2 linked regions of the Variovorax paradoxus B4 genome follow. Each later gene encodes a partner of the first gene's protein in a complex. Links are inferred from orthologs where the notes say so. Each region holds a gene or a part of one and is shown in the gene's direction. Other genes may lie near its edges.

Evidence for each region. The genes of interacting proteins can lie anywhere in the genome.
Region 2: the proteins of tsaB (region 1) and tsaD are in contact, whole or in part, in a solved structure (PDB 4WQ4), measured with the Escherichia coli proteins. The link is inferred for Variovorax paradoxus B4 from one-to-one orthologs.

Annotation. Positions count from the first base shown.
Region 1 is NC_022247.1:5,538,680-5,545,286, reverse strand. What follows is about bases 670-3,660. They hold tsaB (tRNA (adenosine(37)-N6)-threonylcarbamoyltransferase complex dimerization subunit type 1 TsaB), read left to right. Parts: upstream 670-1,799; coding sequence 1,800-2,522; downstream 2,523-3,660. Other genes in these bases: VAPA_RS25915 (uracil-DNA glycosylase family protein), read left to right, coding at 3,058-3,660; rimI (ribosomal protein S18-alanine N-acetyltransferase), read left to right, coding at 2,519-3,061; VAPA_RS25930 (DMT family transporter), read left to right, coding at 791-1,807; VAPA_RS25935 (DeoR/GlpR family DNA-binding transcription regulator), read left to right, coding at 670-724. Outside these bases: more of VAPA_RS25935, read left to right, coding at 1-669; more of VAPA_RS25915, read left to right, coding at 3,661-3,840; pyrF (orotidine-5'-phosphate decarboxylase), read left to right, coding at 3,873-4,697; VAPA_RS25905 (helix-turn-helix domain-containing protein), read right to left, coding at 4,710-5,444; VAPA_RS25900 (hypothetical protein), read left to right, coding at 5,586-6,443; VAPA_RS25895 (MFS transporter), read left to right, coding at 6,599-6,607. UniProt on the Escherichia coli protein: Required for the formation of a threonylcarbamoyl group on adenosine at position 37 (t(6)A37) in tRNAs that read codons beginning with adenine.
Region 2 is NC_022247.1:3,829,972-3,837,601, reverse strand. Bases 2,682-5,540 are described here. They hold tsaD (tRNA (adenosine(37)-N6)-threonylcarbamoyltransferase complex transferase subunit TsaD), read left to right. Parts: upstream 2,682-3,508; coding sequence 3,509-4,573; downstream 4,574-5,540. Other genes in these bases: VAPA_RS17890 (Hsp20/alpha crystallin family protein), read right to left, coding at 5,455-5,540; VAPA_RS17895 (alpha/beta hydrolase-fold protein), read right to left, coding at 4,506-5,264; VAPA_RS17905 (nitrate regulatory protein), read right to left, coding at 2,682-3,432. Also shown: ntrB (nitrate ABC transporter permease), read right to left, coding at 1-559; VAPA_RS17910 (CmpA/NrtA family ABC transporter substrate-binding protein), read right to left, coding at 570-1,814; more of VAPA_RS17905, read right to left, coding at 2,152-2,681; more of VAPA_RS17890, read right to left, coding at 5,541-5,826; VAPA_RS17885 (branched-chain amino acid ABC transporter substrate-binding protein), read left to right, coding at 5,949-7,229; VAPA_RS17880 (pyridoxal phosphate-dependent aminotransferase), read left to right, coding at 7,241-7,630.

The DNA of each region.
Region 1 (6,607 bases):
GCAGCGCGACGGCAACGTCGTCGCCAAGTCGCTCAGCGAGGAGCTGGCGCTGTCGGAAGACACCATCCGGCGCGATCTGCGCGAGCTGGCCGCCGAGGGGCTGCTGCAGCGCGTGCACGGCGGCGCGCTGCCGATCGCCAGGGCCGAAGCCGACTTCGCGGGCCGCCTGCAGCTTGCGACCGCGGAGAAGGTGGCCATCGGCCGCGCCGCGGCACGGCTGGTACGGCCCGGACAGGTGGTCTTCATCGATGGCGGCACCACGGCCGTCCAGATGGCGCGGCACCTGCCGGCCAGCCTGCGCGCCACCGTGGTCACACACAGCCCGTCGGTGGCGGTCGAGCTGGCGGGCCACGCCGGCATCGAGGTGGTGCTGATCGGCGGGCGCCTCTTCCGGCATTCGATGGTGGCGGTGGGCGCCGCGGCCATGGACGCCATTTCGCGCATCCACGCCGACACCTGCTTCCTGGGCGTGACCGGCGTGCACGCCGAGGCCGGGCTGACCACCGGGGACGTCGAGGAGGCCGCGATCAAGCGCGCGCTCATGGCGGCCGCGGCCGAGACGGTGGTGCTGGCCTCGTCGGAAAAGATCGGTGCGGCTTCGGCCTGGGTCATCAACCCTGTCTCGGCCGCCACCAGCCTGCTGGTGTCGCCGGAAGCGCCGGCCGCCGCATTGGCGCCGCTGCGCAAGGCCGGGCTTGCCATCCTGCGCAGCGACGGCGGCTGATCGCCCGCATTGCCGGCCATTCGCCCCTGGCCGGCGCGGCCGCGGAGTGCCCTGGATAATCGGGGGATGCCCGCCATGCCCCGTTTCTCGCCCCGCACGCTCGGCATCGGCGCGGCCGTGGTCACCGTGCTGGTCTGGACCGCCTTCATCGTGATCGCCCGGGCTTCGGCCGCACGCTCGCTCACCCCGTTCGACCTGGCGCTGGCGCGCATTGGCGGTGCCAGCCTGGTGCTGGTGCCCTGGGGCGCCTGGATGGTCATGAAGGGGCTGCGGCAAAAGGACGGCACCGCGTCGTCGCTGTTCGGCCTGTCGCCGCTGTCGCTGCGCGTCACGGCCAGCGCCGGCATCTTCGGCGGCGTGGCCTACGCCCTGCTGGCCTACAGCGGCTTCTTCTTCGCGCCCGCGGGCCATGCCTCGGTGCTGATGCCCGGCAGCCTGCCGCTGTGGACCACGCTGCTGGCCGCCCTGGTGCTGCGCGACCGCATCACGCCGGGCCGCGCCTTCGGCCTCGCGCTGATCGTGGCCGGCGATCTGGTGGTCGGCGGGCGCAGCCTGCTGCATGCCTTCGACGGCGGCGAGGTCTGGAAGGGCGACCTGCTCTTCATGGCCGCGGCCTTCTGCTGGGCCTGCTACAGCGTGGTGGCGCGCCGCCACGGGCTGGACGCCGTGCGCGCGACCATCGCCATCACCGTGTTCGCGCTGCTGGCCTACGTGCCCGTCTACAGCCTGCTGGTGGCGGGCGGCGCGGTCGTGAGCCGCATCGGCTCCGCGCCCTGGGGCGAGGTGGCGTTCCAGATGCTGTTCCAGGGCGTCGGCTCGGTCGTCGTCTCGGGCATCACCTTCACGAAGATGATCCAGTACTTCGGGCCGGTGCGCAGCACCATGATCACCGCGCTCGTGCCCGGCCTCTCGGCCTTCGGCGCGGTGATCTGGCTCGACGAGCCGCTCCATTGGAACCTGATTGCCGGCCTGCTGCTGGTGACCGCCGGCATCCTGTTCGGCGTGCAGAAAGCAACAGCCGGTGGCCGCGCCGCTCCGCGGCCCGCGGTGCCGGCCACCGCCGCGGGGTGCCGCGATGCCTAGGCTCCTGGCTTTCGACACCAGTACCGAGCACCTGTCGGTGGCGGTGCGCCACGGCGAGCGCCTGTTCACGCACAGCGGGGCCGGCGGCGCGCAGGCGTCGAGCACGCTGATCCCGCTCATCCTGCAGCTGCTGGCCGAGGCCGGGCTCGAGCTGGCCGCGCTCGACGCCATCGCCTTCGGCCGCGGGCCGGGCTCCTTCACGGGCCTGCGCACCGCCTGCTCGGTGGCGCAGGGCCTGGCTTTCGGCGCCGGCGTGCCGCTGCTGCCGGTCGACACGCTGCTGGCCGTGGCCGAGGAAGCACGCCACGCCTTCGGCGCGCGCCAGGTGGTGGCGGTGCTCGACGCGCGCATGGACCAGCTCTATGCCGCGCGCTATGACTTCGATGGGGGCGGTGCGCTGGGCGGCGGCCTGGCCGACGAGCCGCTGCTGCTCGCGCCCGAAGCCCTCGAAGTGCCCGCCGGATGGTCGCTGGCCGGCAACGCCTTTGCCGCCTATGGACCTCGCCTGGCGCCGGCCGCGGCGCGCCACGAAGTGCTGCCGACGGCCACCGCCATGCTCCGGCTGGCGCCGGCGCTGCTGGCCGCGGGGCGCACGGTGGATGCGGCGCATGCCTGGCCGCTCTATGTTCGCGATAAAGTGGCGCAAACGACCGATGAGCGCGCTGCCATCAAGGCGGCCGCCCTGGCGGTTCCACCTGTTGCCAACACACCATGAGCGCCGTCCTTCAGCCCGTCGAAGCCCGCCTCGAACCGCTCACCGTCGAGCGGCTCGATGCCGTCTGCGCGGTCGAGCAGACGGCCTACAGCCATCCGTGGACGCGGGCCAACTTCATCGATTCGATGGCGGTCGGCTACCACTGCCAGTGTTTGCTCGCGCCAGTCTGCGTGCCGGACCTGGCCACGCCGGTGACCAGCCTCGGGGAAACGCTGATCGGCTATTTCGTCGCCATGAAGGGCGTGGACGAGGTGCACCTGCTCAACATCACCGTGGCGCCGGCCTTCCAGCGCCAGGGCTGGGCGCCGCTGATGCTCGAGGCGCTGACCGGATGGTCGCGCGCGCAAGGGGCGCAGTGGCTCTGGCTCGAGGTGCGCGAGAGCAACCGGCGTGCGCTCGACATCTACATGCGCCAGGGTTTCCGCAGCGTCGGCGTGCGCAAGGGCTACTACCCGGCCCATGAAGGCAAGCGTGAAGACGCGGTCGTCATGAGCCTGCGATTGAATGAATCAGGCTCTGCCTGGGGAGCCTTGCGATGAACGCGGTACAGACACTGAAGCTCGACGCCCGCCGGCGCGCGATGCTCGACGAGATGGGCGTGAAGGTCTGGTGGCCGATGCCCGAAACCGCCGAAGCCGCACCCGTTGCCGCGGCAGCGGCTGCGGTCGCCGCGCCGCCGCCGTCCGCCCGCGAGCAATCCGTGGCCGAAGCGCCGGCCGCTGCGCCCGCCCCGGCCGCAAGGCCTGCCGCAGCACCGGCCCCGGCGGCGCGCCCCGCGCCCGCGCTGCTCGCGCAGGGCGCCGCCGTGCTGGTCGACGCGCCGCGCCGCCTCTACGCCGAGGCCGCAGCCGAACCGGCCCAAGGCGGCTGGCTGGTGGTGGCCGACATGCCGCCCGAAGCCGACGGCCGCCACGGCGAGCCCTTTGCGGGCGATGCCGGCAAGCTGCTCGACAACATGCTGCGCGCCCTCAAGCTGCACGACGGCAAGACGCCGGTGCACCTGATGCGCACGCACCGCGGCGTGGGCGCCGGCCAGCCCGGCAGCCCGCGTCCCATGGACGAGGCTTTCGGGGAACATGCCGCCGCGCTGGCGCCGAGCCTGGTGCTCGCCATGGGGCCGCTGGCCGCCCAAAGCCTGATGCAAAGCACCGATCCGCTCGGCAAGCTGCGCGGCCGCGCGGTGCCGCTGCCCTCGGCCAACGGGGTGCCGGTGGTGGCCACCTACCATCCGGCCTACCTGCTGCGAAACCCGGCCGACAAGGCCCGTGCCTGGGCCGATCTCTGCCTGGCCGCTGAACAGCAAACACCGCCGAACTGAGGCGCGGCGGGCGGGTCCTTAAAATCGACCCCATGACTTTCCTCGACAAGCTGGCCACCGCACAGCAAAAAAACGGTTCGTTGCTCTGCGTGGGGCTCGATCCGGAGCCAGCCAAGTTTCCGGGGCAGCTCAAGGGCGACGCAAGCCGCATCTATGACTTCTGCGCGCGCATCGTCGACGCGACGGCCGACCTGGTCATCGCCTTCAAGCCGCAGATCGCCTATTTCGCGGCCCATCGCGCCGAGGCCCAGCTCGAACAACTGATGGAGCACATGCGCCGCAACGCGCCCGATGTGCCCGTGATCCTGGACGCCAAGCGCGGCGACATCGGCTCCACGGCCGAGCAGTACGCCATCGAGGCCTTCGAGCGCTACGGCGCCGATGCCGTGACCCTGTCGCCCTTCATGGGCTTCGACTCGGTGGCGCCCTACCTCAAGCACCAGGGCAAGGGCGCCTTCCTGCTCTGCCGCACCAGCAACCCCGGCGGCGCCGACCTGCAGGGCCAGCGCCTGGCGGACATCGAGGGCCAGCCCTTCCTTTACGAGCACGTTGCCAAGCTGGCGCAGGGCCCGTGGAACCTCAACGGGCAGCTCGGCCTCGTGGTGGGTGCGACCTACCCGGCGGAGATCGAGCGCGTGCGCGAACTCGCGCCGACGGTGCCGCTGCTGATCCCCGGCGTCGGGGCCCAGGGCGGCGATGCCGTGGCCACGGTGCGCGCCGGCTGGCGCCCCGATGCGCCGATCATCGTGAACTCGTCCCGCGCCATCATCTACGCCTCCTCGGGCGACGACTTTGCCGCCGCGGCGAAGAACGCCGCACGCACCACGCGCGACGCGCTGGAAGCCGCGAAGCCCTGAGAACCCTGTGGGTCAGGCGCGGCGCAGCCTGGTGAAGGCCTCGAATTCCCAGTTGCGCATGCCCAGCAGCAGCGTGTAGCCCTCGCGGTCCTTGGCGGCCAGCTTCTGGTCGGTCTGGTGCTGCTGCGCAAAGTCCTGCGCCACGCGCTGCAGGCGTTCGAGGAACGCGGGCGCGAGCGAGCGGCTGATCTGCCCGTGCACCAGCAGCAGCCCCTCGGCCGGGCCGTCGAAGCCGCCCGCGTAGTAGTCGAGCACCACGTTCTCGCGGAAGAACTCCATCACCGGGCCATGCGGCCGCCAGCGGAAGGTCTTGGCCAGCTTCAGCCGGTAGCGGTTCAGCGGGCGCAGCTCGATGATGCCGATGCGGTCCAGCTGTGCCAGGCAGCCGATGCACTCGGCCTCGCTGATCCGGTAGGCCGCCACGATCTGTTCCAGCGTCCACTGGCTCAGCACGCTGATGGCCACCAGCAGCAGCTTCTTGTCCTTGACCACCGCCTTTTCCTGCTCCTGCGTGAGCTCCTTCAGGAGCGGCTGGGCGTCGGCGACGCGGCGCGCCAGCTCGGCGAAGTCGATCTTGAGCGCACGGCAGATCGCGTCGACGCGCGACAGCGGCATGTCGCTCTTGGCCAGCATGCGCTTCACGCTGGATTCGGCCATGTCGAGCGAGCGCGCCAGGTCGGCGTAGGTCATGCGGGCGCTCTTGAGTTCGTTCTTGAGGGCTTGGACGAGGTCGACGGTGGTACTCATGGCGGCGTGGTTGTGAGGAAGGAGGTATTAAAAAAGGATACCGAAAGGTGTGAATTAGTGCCTCGTATCGATTCTCGATGCCTGTAGAGAGACTGGCAACTAAATTCCGCGGCTCGTACCCACCCACCACCGAGGACCGCCATGCCTTTGCCCACCCTCAGCCGCCGCGAGCGCGGATTGCTCTTCACCTTCGCGCTGCTCGCGCTGGTGGCCCTGTTCGGCCCGGCGCTGCCGGCGGCCGACGTGGCCATTGCCTCGGTGTTCGCCGACGACCGAAGCTGGCACGGCCTGCCCAACGCCATGGACGTCCTGAGCAACCTGCCCTTCGTGCTGATCGGTTTCTGGGGCCTGTACCGGCTCAACCGGATCGACCGGGCCCACCAGGAAGCACTGGCCCAGTTCCCGCTGGCGCCGCCGGCCAACGATCCGCCGGACAACACGCTCGACTGCGCCTGGCTCTTCTTCGCGGGGCTGGTCGCCACCGCCGCGGGATCGGCCTTCTTCCACCTGATGCCCGACGGCGCCCGGCTCGCGGCCGACCGCGCCGGCATGGCGGTGGCCTTCGCGGGGCTGATCGGCATTGCGGTCTGCGAGCGCGTGAGCCAGCGCGCCGGCTGGCCGGCCGCCTGGTTCGTGCTGATGGCCGGATTGCTCTCGGCGGAGGTGTTCCAGGAAAGCGGCAACGTGCTGCCCTGGGCCATCGTGCAGTTCGGCGGCATGGCGCTGGTGCTCACGCTCGCGCTGGCCGCGCCGATGCGCGGCGCGGTCGGGCTCAAGCTGGGCTGGGTGATCTGCTTCTATGCATTGGCCAAGGCCTTCGAGCTGGCGGACCACGCGATCTACGAGGCGACGCAGCAGGTGGTGTCCGGACACACCCTCAAGCACCTGACCGCATCGCTGGCGGGCCTGCCGGTGCTGGCGGCGCTGCGCAAGCTCGACATGAACTGGCGCGCGACCCTGCTGCGGCACAATCCCGACGCAGCCGCAATGACGGCATGAGGATGACATAGGCTCGCCCCCCGTCTTCGCGCACTTCGTGTCGCTGCGCCAACCCCCTACCGGGGGCAACACCTGCGGCCCGGCAGAGCCGGTTCCGCGGTGTTCCACGAAGAAGCGGGGACAGTGTGTGTAGATAACAAGAGGAGATGTTCCGAATGACAACC
Region 2 (7,630 bases), 1.7 Mb from region 1 along the record:
AGATGAAGATGGTCCAGATGGCCGCCGGGTTGGCGCCCTTGAACACCAGGAGGCCGATGGGCAGCCAGGCCAGCGGCGACACCGGGCGCAACAGGCTGATCAGCGGATTGAACATGCGCGAAAGGAATTCGAAGCGCCCGATTGCAAAACCGGCCGGAATACCGACCGCCGCGGCCAGCCCGAAACCCAGCGCCACGCGCTGCAGCGACGAGAGCACGTTCCAGCCCACGCCCTGGTCGTTCGGGCCCTTGCTGTAGAACGGGTCGCTGAACACCGTGAGCGCCTGCTGCCAGGTGGCCAGCGGCGACGGAAAGCCGGTGGTGCTCTTCATGGCCACCAGTTCCCAGACCAGCACCAGCAGGCCGAAGCCCGCGAGCGGCGGCAGCACGCGCATCCAGAAGGCGCGGAAGTCACGCTTTTTCAGCATGCGAGGCTCGCTTGCCACCGCGGGCGCCGAAGCGGCCGCGGCAACCGGTGCCGAGGCCCTTGCCGGCTGCGGCGCTGTGGTGGGCACGGCACCGGACGTATCGAGAGGAGAGTGGAAGACAGCGCTGACCATGGCATGCTCCTCAGGCGTGGACCTTGAACGAATCGGCGTATTTCCGGGGGTCCTTGCCGTCCCACACCGTGCCGTCCATCAGCTTGCTGGTTCGCATGGCGTCCTTGGGCACGCTGACCTTCATGGCGCCGGCGACGTCCTTGTACATGTCGATCTGATTGATCTGCTTGGCCACCGCCAGGTAGTCGGGGTGCTCCTTCAGGATGCCCCAGCGCTTGTGCTGCGTGAGGAACCACATGCCATCGGACAGGTACGGAAAGTTGACCGCGCCGTCATCGAAGAACTTCATGTGGTTGGGATCGTCCCAGCTCTTGCCCATGCCGTTCTCGTAGCGGCCCAGGATGCGCTGGTTGATGGCGTCCGAGCTGGTGTTGATGTACGACTTCTCGGCGACGACCTCGGCCATCTTGGCCTTGTTCTGGAGGTTGGCGTCGATCCACTTGCTGGCCTCCATCACGGCCATCATCACGGCACGGCAGGTGTTCGGATTGGCCTTGACGAACTCGGCCCGCGTGCCGAGCACCTTCTCGGGGTGATCCTTCCAGATGTCCTGCGTGGTGATGGCGGTGACGCCGATCTTGTCGATGATGGCGCGCTGGCCCCAGGGTTCGCCCACGCAGAAGCCGTCCATGTTGCCCACGCGCATGTTGGCCACCATCTGCGGAGGCGGCACCACGATCACCTTGGCATCGGCCACGGGGCTGATGCCGGCCGAAGCCAGCCAATAGTTCAGCCACATCGTGTGGGTGCTCGTCGGAAAGGTGCCGGCAAAGGTGTATTCGCGCTTTTCCTTGGCCATGAGCTTGGCGAGCGAAGGTGCGTCCACTGCGCCCTTGTCCGCCAGCGCCTTCGAAAGCGTGATCGCCTGGCCGTTGCGGTTCAGGCCCATGAGTACGGCCATGTCCTTCTTGGGGCCCCCGACGCCGACATGCACACCGTAGACCAGGCCGTAGAGCACATGCGCCATGTCGAGCTCGCCGTTGACCAGCTTGTCGCGCACGCCCGCCCAACTGGCTTCCTTGCTGGGCACGATCTTCACGCCGTACTTCTTGTCGAAGCCCAGCACCGAAGCCATCACCACGCTGGCGCAGTCGGTCAGCGGGATGAAGCCGATCTTGACTTCCGCTTTTTCCGGCTTGTCGGAGCCTTGGGCCCAGACGGCGGCGCGCAGCGCGGGATTGACTCCCACGGCGCCAATGGCGGCGGCTTGCAGTACGCGGCGGCGGCTGAGGCTGGTTTTCAGCGGGTCGGTCATGGGCGGGCTCCGGTTGAAGAACGAACAAAGGAAAGAAGCAAAAACAAAAAGGCGTCCGCACCGCGCAGGGGCTGCTCGAAAACGAGCCCTTGCGGGATGGGGACGCCTTTGTCCGGTTTCGGTGGACAACACCCGCCGTTGGGTGCTGCCTGCCTGGGACCCGTAGGTCCATGTACTACTTCAGCAAACTATGTGCCAGCTTTCCTGGCTGCCGATTGCTATCAAATTGGTAGCAGAAGAGCGGTTGCCGGCATATGTGAAAGGGCCTCGGGGCGGAAATTCGAATTCATGCACGGTTGTTGTGCGCTGCACCAATTCGAACGCTTTGGGGTGGCCCTCAGCGCCGGGGCGCTGCATCGAGCGGCAGGTAGTCGGCCATGGCGAGCATCGACTCGGCCACGTCGACGAGGCGGCGCTTCTGGTTCATGGCCGTCTGGAGCAGCATCTTGTGCGCTTCGTTCTCGCTCATGCGGCGGTGCGCCATCAAAAGGCCCTTGGCGCGCTCGACCAGCTTGCGCTCGTTGAGGGAGGCGCGCACGGTTTCAAGCTCGTCGCCCATGGCCTGTAGCCGGCGCGACTGTTCCTGGACCATGTCGAGCACCGAGCGCTCGAGGTGCCGGCCGTACTGGGCGGGCTCCGTGGCCTGGGTGTCGGCGTCGTCGAAGAACACTGCGCCCTCGGGCTGCGGCGCAAGGGTGCCGAGCACCTGCTGGTATCGCTGCAGTTCGCTGCGTGCCTGCGCGGTCTTGCGGGCACAGAGTTCGCGCAGGTCGGCGGCCAGCCGGTCTTCGACGGTTTTCATGGCGTCGATGCGGCGCGTGCACCAGTCGAACCAGGCCTGGCTCAGCCGGGGATCGGGAACGGACGCCGAGGCCGCCTGGGCAGAGGTCACGCTCAAGCGGCGCTGGCGCTCGATCTCGGCCATGGCAGCGTCGGACTGGCCTTGATGCCAGAGCGCCAGCACGCCGCTGCTCGAAAAATCGGTAAAGACCTGGAAGCAGCGCTCCTGCAGTTCGATGAGGTGCAGCCATTGCTGGCGCTGCGCCTCGTCGCTGCGCCCCAGCGCCAGCGACGCGGCGCCGAAGGCGCGCTCCTGGCCGGCAAATTCCTTGCCCTGCATGAAGTTGAACATCGCCACCAGCAGGCGCGAGATTTCAGGGTCGGTGGCGCCATCGGCCGCCTCGAACACCACCGCCAGCAGGCCGGCAACGAGCTTCGCGAACGCGGCGGTGGCCTGCGCTGGCGTCAGCTCGAGCGCGCCGATGCGGCGGCGCAGGGCAGGCAGGCCGTCCAGCCCGGGAAGCACCCAGGCAATGCGGCTGAAGAGGCGGGCGCTGTTGCCTGCCGTGGCGCCGGGGCGCGCTTCGGTCTCGAGCTGGTCGAATCCGGCGCGCACCACCTGCTCGAGCGCCAGGCATTCGGCGATCTGCGGATCGCGCTGGTCGGCGAAGCGGCCGCCGCGCGAGGCGAGAAACACGTTGGACATGCCGCGCTCCCGCTGCAGCGCATGGACGAGCCGCGCGATCAGGCCGACCAGGTCGCTGGTGCGCGCGAGCTGGTCCAGCTCGTCGATTTCGCACTTTCTGGCGGCGATCAGAAAACTCAGTCCGGATTTCATGGTGGAAAGGGGAAGCAAAGGGCTTGCTGCAACATCCGTGCCGCACGGACATTCTTCGCCGCCTACACTCCCGGGCATGCTTCTCCTGGGAATCGAATCATCCTGCGACGAAACCGGCGTGGCGCTGGTGGAAACGCATGGCGACGCACTGCCGCAGCTGCGCTCGCACGCGCTGCACAGCCAGATCGCCATGCACCAGGCCTATGGCGGCGTGGTGCCCGAACTGGCCAGCCGCGACCACATCCGCCGCGTGCTGCCCCTGACCGAAGCCGTGATGGCCGAAGCGGGCCGCTCGCTGGCCGAGATCGACGTGGTCGCCTACACGCGCGGGCCGGGCCTGGCTGGGGCCTTGCTGGTGGGCGCCGGCGTGGCCTGCGCGCTGGGCGCCGCGCTGGGCAAGCCGGTGCTCGGGGTGCATCACCTCGAAGGGCATTTGCTGTCGCCTTTCCTGAGTGCCGATCCGCCGGAATTTCCCTTCGTGGCGCTGCTCGTGTCAGGGGGGCATACGCAATTGATGCGGGTCGACGGCGTGGGCCGCTACGAACTCCTGGGCGAAACCATCGACGATGCGGCCGGCGAGGCCTTCGACAAGAGCGCCAAGCTCATGGGCCTGCCTTATCCGGGCGGTCCCTGGCTGGCCAAGCTGGCGGAAGCGGGCAATCCCGCGGCGTTCAAGCTGCCGCGGCCGCTCCTGCACAGCGGCGATCTGGATTTTTCGTTCGCCGGCCTGAAGACGGCGGTGCTGACGCAGGCGAAGAAGCTCGGCGCCGAACTCGAGGCGAACAAGGCCGACCTGGCCGCGTCCACGCAAGCTGCGATCGTCGAGGTGCTGCTGAAGAAATCGCTGGCCGCGCTCGAGCAGACGGGCCTCAGGCGGCTCGTCGTGGCCGGCGGGGTGGGCGCGAATCGAAGCCTGCGGGAGCAGTTGAACGCCGCCTGCGCCAGGCGCGGCGTGCGGGTGCACTATCCGGAACTGCACCTGTGCACCGACAACGGCGCCATGATTGCCATGGCGGCCGCCATGCGGCTGCAGTCGGGCCTGGCGCAGGCCAGCGAACGCTATGCCTTCGACGTCAAGCCGCGATGGCCCATGGCTTCGCTGATGGCGTCATCCGAGGCGCCGCGGCCGGTGCCCGCGTAGCCGTCGGGCGCGAGCGGCCGAGCGACGGAAGCGGCAGCACGTCCAGCACATTGCGCCAGAGTTGGCGCCACTGCGGCCAGTCGTGGCCGCCCTCGGTCGTGAAGACGCGGCCTTCGGGCAGGGCGTCCGCCAGCAACTTGTGATTGCTGGCAAAGCGGTCGCTGAGGCCGAAACCGAGATACAGCTGGGGCAGGCTTTGGGATTTCTGCGGCTCCAGGTATTGCTGGAACCAGGGCCATAGCTTGCGGTCGACTTCCTCGTCGGGCAAGGGGCCGGCCGGCGCCTGCCAGGTGCGCAGGCCGCCGGCCTTGAGGATCTCGGCACCAAGGACGCGCCGCCCCAGGTAGGGCGCCAGCGCGACGATGCCGTCGACCGAACCCGGCCGCGACAGTTCATGGATCAGCGCTCCGAAGCCGCCAATGGAGATTCCAACCAGCCAGATCGACTTGTAGCCCTTGGCGCGCTGCGGTTCGATGACGTCCGCATGCAGGCGCTCGCTGAGCGTCTGGTCGTAATAGTAGGAAACGTCGGCGTCCACCAGCAGCGAGTCGGCTGCCAGGTGGCGCTCGCGCACGGCGCTGATGAAGCCTTCGCGCTCGAACTCGTCGGGTTTCAGATAGGCGCCCGGCAGGAAGACCAGGAGCGTATCGGACCGTTCATCGTCGTTGGCTGACTTGAGGTGCGTGATCATGGCGTGCCTTGAAGGGCACCCGAATCCGCACCGTCATGGATTCGGTGCGTCTCTCGAAACGCCCACGAAGAAAGGAAAATGTGAAAACGTCACATGATGTGACGTTATTCGCTGTCGTATTGTGATTAGGGAGCGTCTTCAAAGTCAAAAACAATAGATAACGACACTTTCCTCTTGTGGGCTTTGCGCCTCAGTTGATCGCCAGTTGCGAAACCTGGCTGACCGGCACCTGCTTGCCCAGCTTCAGCGTGAGCACGCCGTTCTCGAGCTTGGCCTCGCTGGCGCTCACGTCGATGTCCTGGGGCAGTTCGTAGGCCGCCTTGAACTGGCGCCTGGCTTCTGCCTTGCTGTCGATGCGGACCACGGCGCCCTCGATGCCGATGGCAAGGTCTTCGCGCGAGAGGCCCGGCACGTCGATGGAGAGCGTCCAGCTCTTGTCGTCCTGCTCGACGAGCGGCGAGGGGCGGGTTCCGGCGAAGGCTTCGTTGACGAAGCGCTCGAAGGCGCGGTCGTACGAACGGGGTGCAAAGCGGGCGGTGCGAAGGGTCGGTGCGAAAAACATGTGAGAACTCCTGAATGAACACAATGGGGACAAGGAATGTGTGTCCCTTACACTGCGCGGCCATTCAATCCTGAGTGCCGCTTGACACCTCATCTAGGCACAGCTGCACCCGTTTCAAGACAATGAACCCCCCCTTTATTTGGCGTCGCAAGGCCTTGAAATTTGCGGCGCTGGCGCTATGCGCGGCCCCCTTCGCAGCGCAGGCGCAGACACCGCCCGCGCCCATCCGTCTCGCGTTGATCGAAAGCATGAGCGGGCCGTTCGCCAATACCGGCGAGGCGGTGTTTCGCAATCTGCTGTGGGCCGTGGAGCGCGTGAATGCGCGCGGCGGCGTCAAGCTGCCCGGCGGGGCGCGGCCGCTGCAGCTCGACCGCTACGACAGCAAGGGGCAGAACGAAGAAGCGCTGTCGGCGCTGCGTGCGGCCATGGACGACGGCGCGCGCATCGTGCTGCAGGGCAATTCGTCGGCCACCGCCGCGGCGCTGGTCGATGCCATCGAGAAGAACAACGAGCGCGATCCCGCGCGGCGCGTGATCTTCCTCAACTACGCGGCGGTTGATCCGGCGCTGACCAACGACCGCTGCAGCTTCTGGCACTTTCGCTTCGACGCCCATGCCGACATGCGCGTGGCCGCGCTGATGGAAGTGGTGAAGGACGATGCGGCCATCAAGCGCGCCTACCTGATCGGGCAGGACTACAGCTTCGGCCAGGCGGTGCTGCGCGAATCGAAGCGGCAACTCGGCGTGCAGCGGCCCGACGTGGAGATCGTCGCGGAAGAGCTCCATCCGATGGGCAAGGTGAAGGACTTCGCGCCCTACGCCAGCAAGATCATCGCGAGCGGCGCGCAGGCCGTGTTCACCGGCAACTGGGGCAACGACCTCACGCTGCTCGTGAAGGCCGCGCGCGAGGCCGGCTTCAACGGCACCTTCTATACCTTCTATGGCAACGCGCTCGGCGCGCCGGCGGCCATCGGCGACGCAGGCATCGGCCGCGTGATCGCGGTGGCCGACTGGCTGCCCAACGTGCAGACCGCGCAGTCCGAGGCCTTTTATCGCGCCTTCCGCACGCGCTTTCCGAAACCCGCCGACGACTACGTGCACATGCGCATGCAATTGCTAGTGGAGTCGCTTGCGCAATCGATAGCGCGTGCGGGCAGCGTCGACGCGGTGGCCGTGGCGCGCGCGCTCGAGCAGGCCGACGTGAGCCTCTACGGCCAGCGCGGCCGCATGCGCGCGGCGGACCATCAGTTCCAGCAGCAGCTGGTGGTCGGCGTGATGGACAAGCAGGGCAGGCCGGGCGTGCAGTTCGATGTCGAGGGTTCGGGCTACGGCTTTCGCGTGGTCAAGACCATCGCTCCCGAACGCGCCGAACTGCCGACCACCTGCAAAATGAAAAGAATCTAGGAAACGAAGACATGCGTGAAGCCATCCACAACCTCGAAGCCTCCAAGATCCGCGAGGTTGCCAATGCCGGACTCGGCCGCGACGACGTGCTCGCGTTCTGGTTCGGCGAGAGCGACGAGGTCACGCCCGAGGTGATCCGCCAGGCGGCGATCGACTCGTTGCAGCGCGGCGAAACCTTCTATGCGCACAACCTCGGCCTGCCCGAGCTGCGCGAAGCCATTGCGCGCTATACCAGCGCGCTTCATCCCGTGGTCGATGCATCGCGCATTGCCGTCACGTCCGGCGGCGTCAGCGCGCTGATGCTTGCGGTGCAGGCGCTGGTCGATGCGGGCGACGAGGTGGTCGCGGTCACGCCCGTGTGGCCCAACCTCACGGCGCAGCCCGCCATCCTCGGCGCCCAC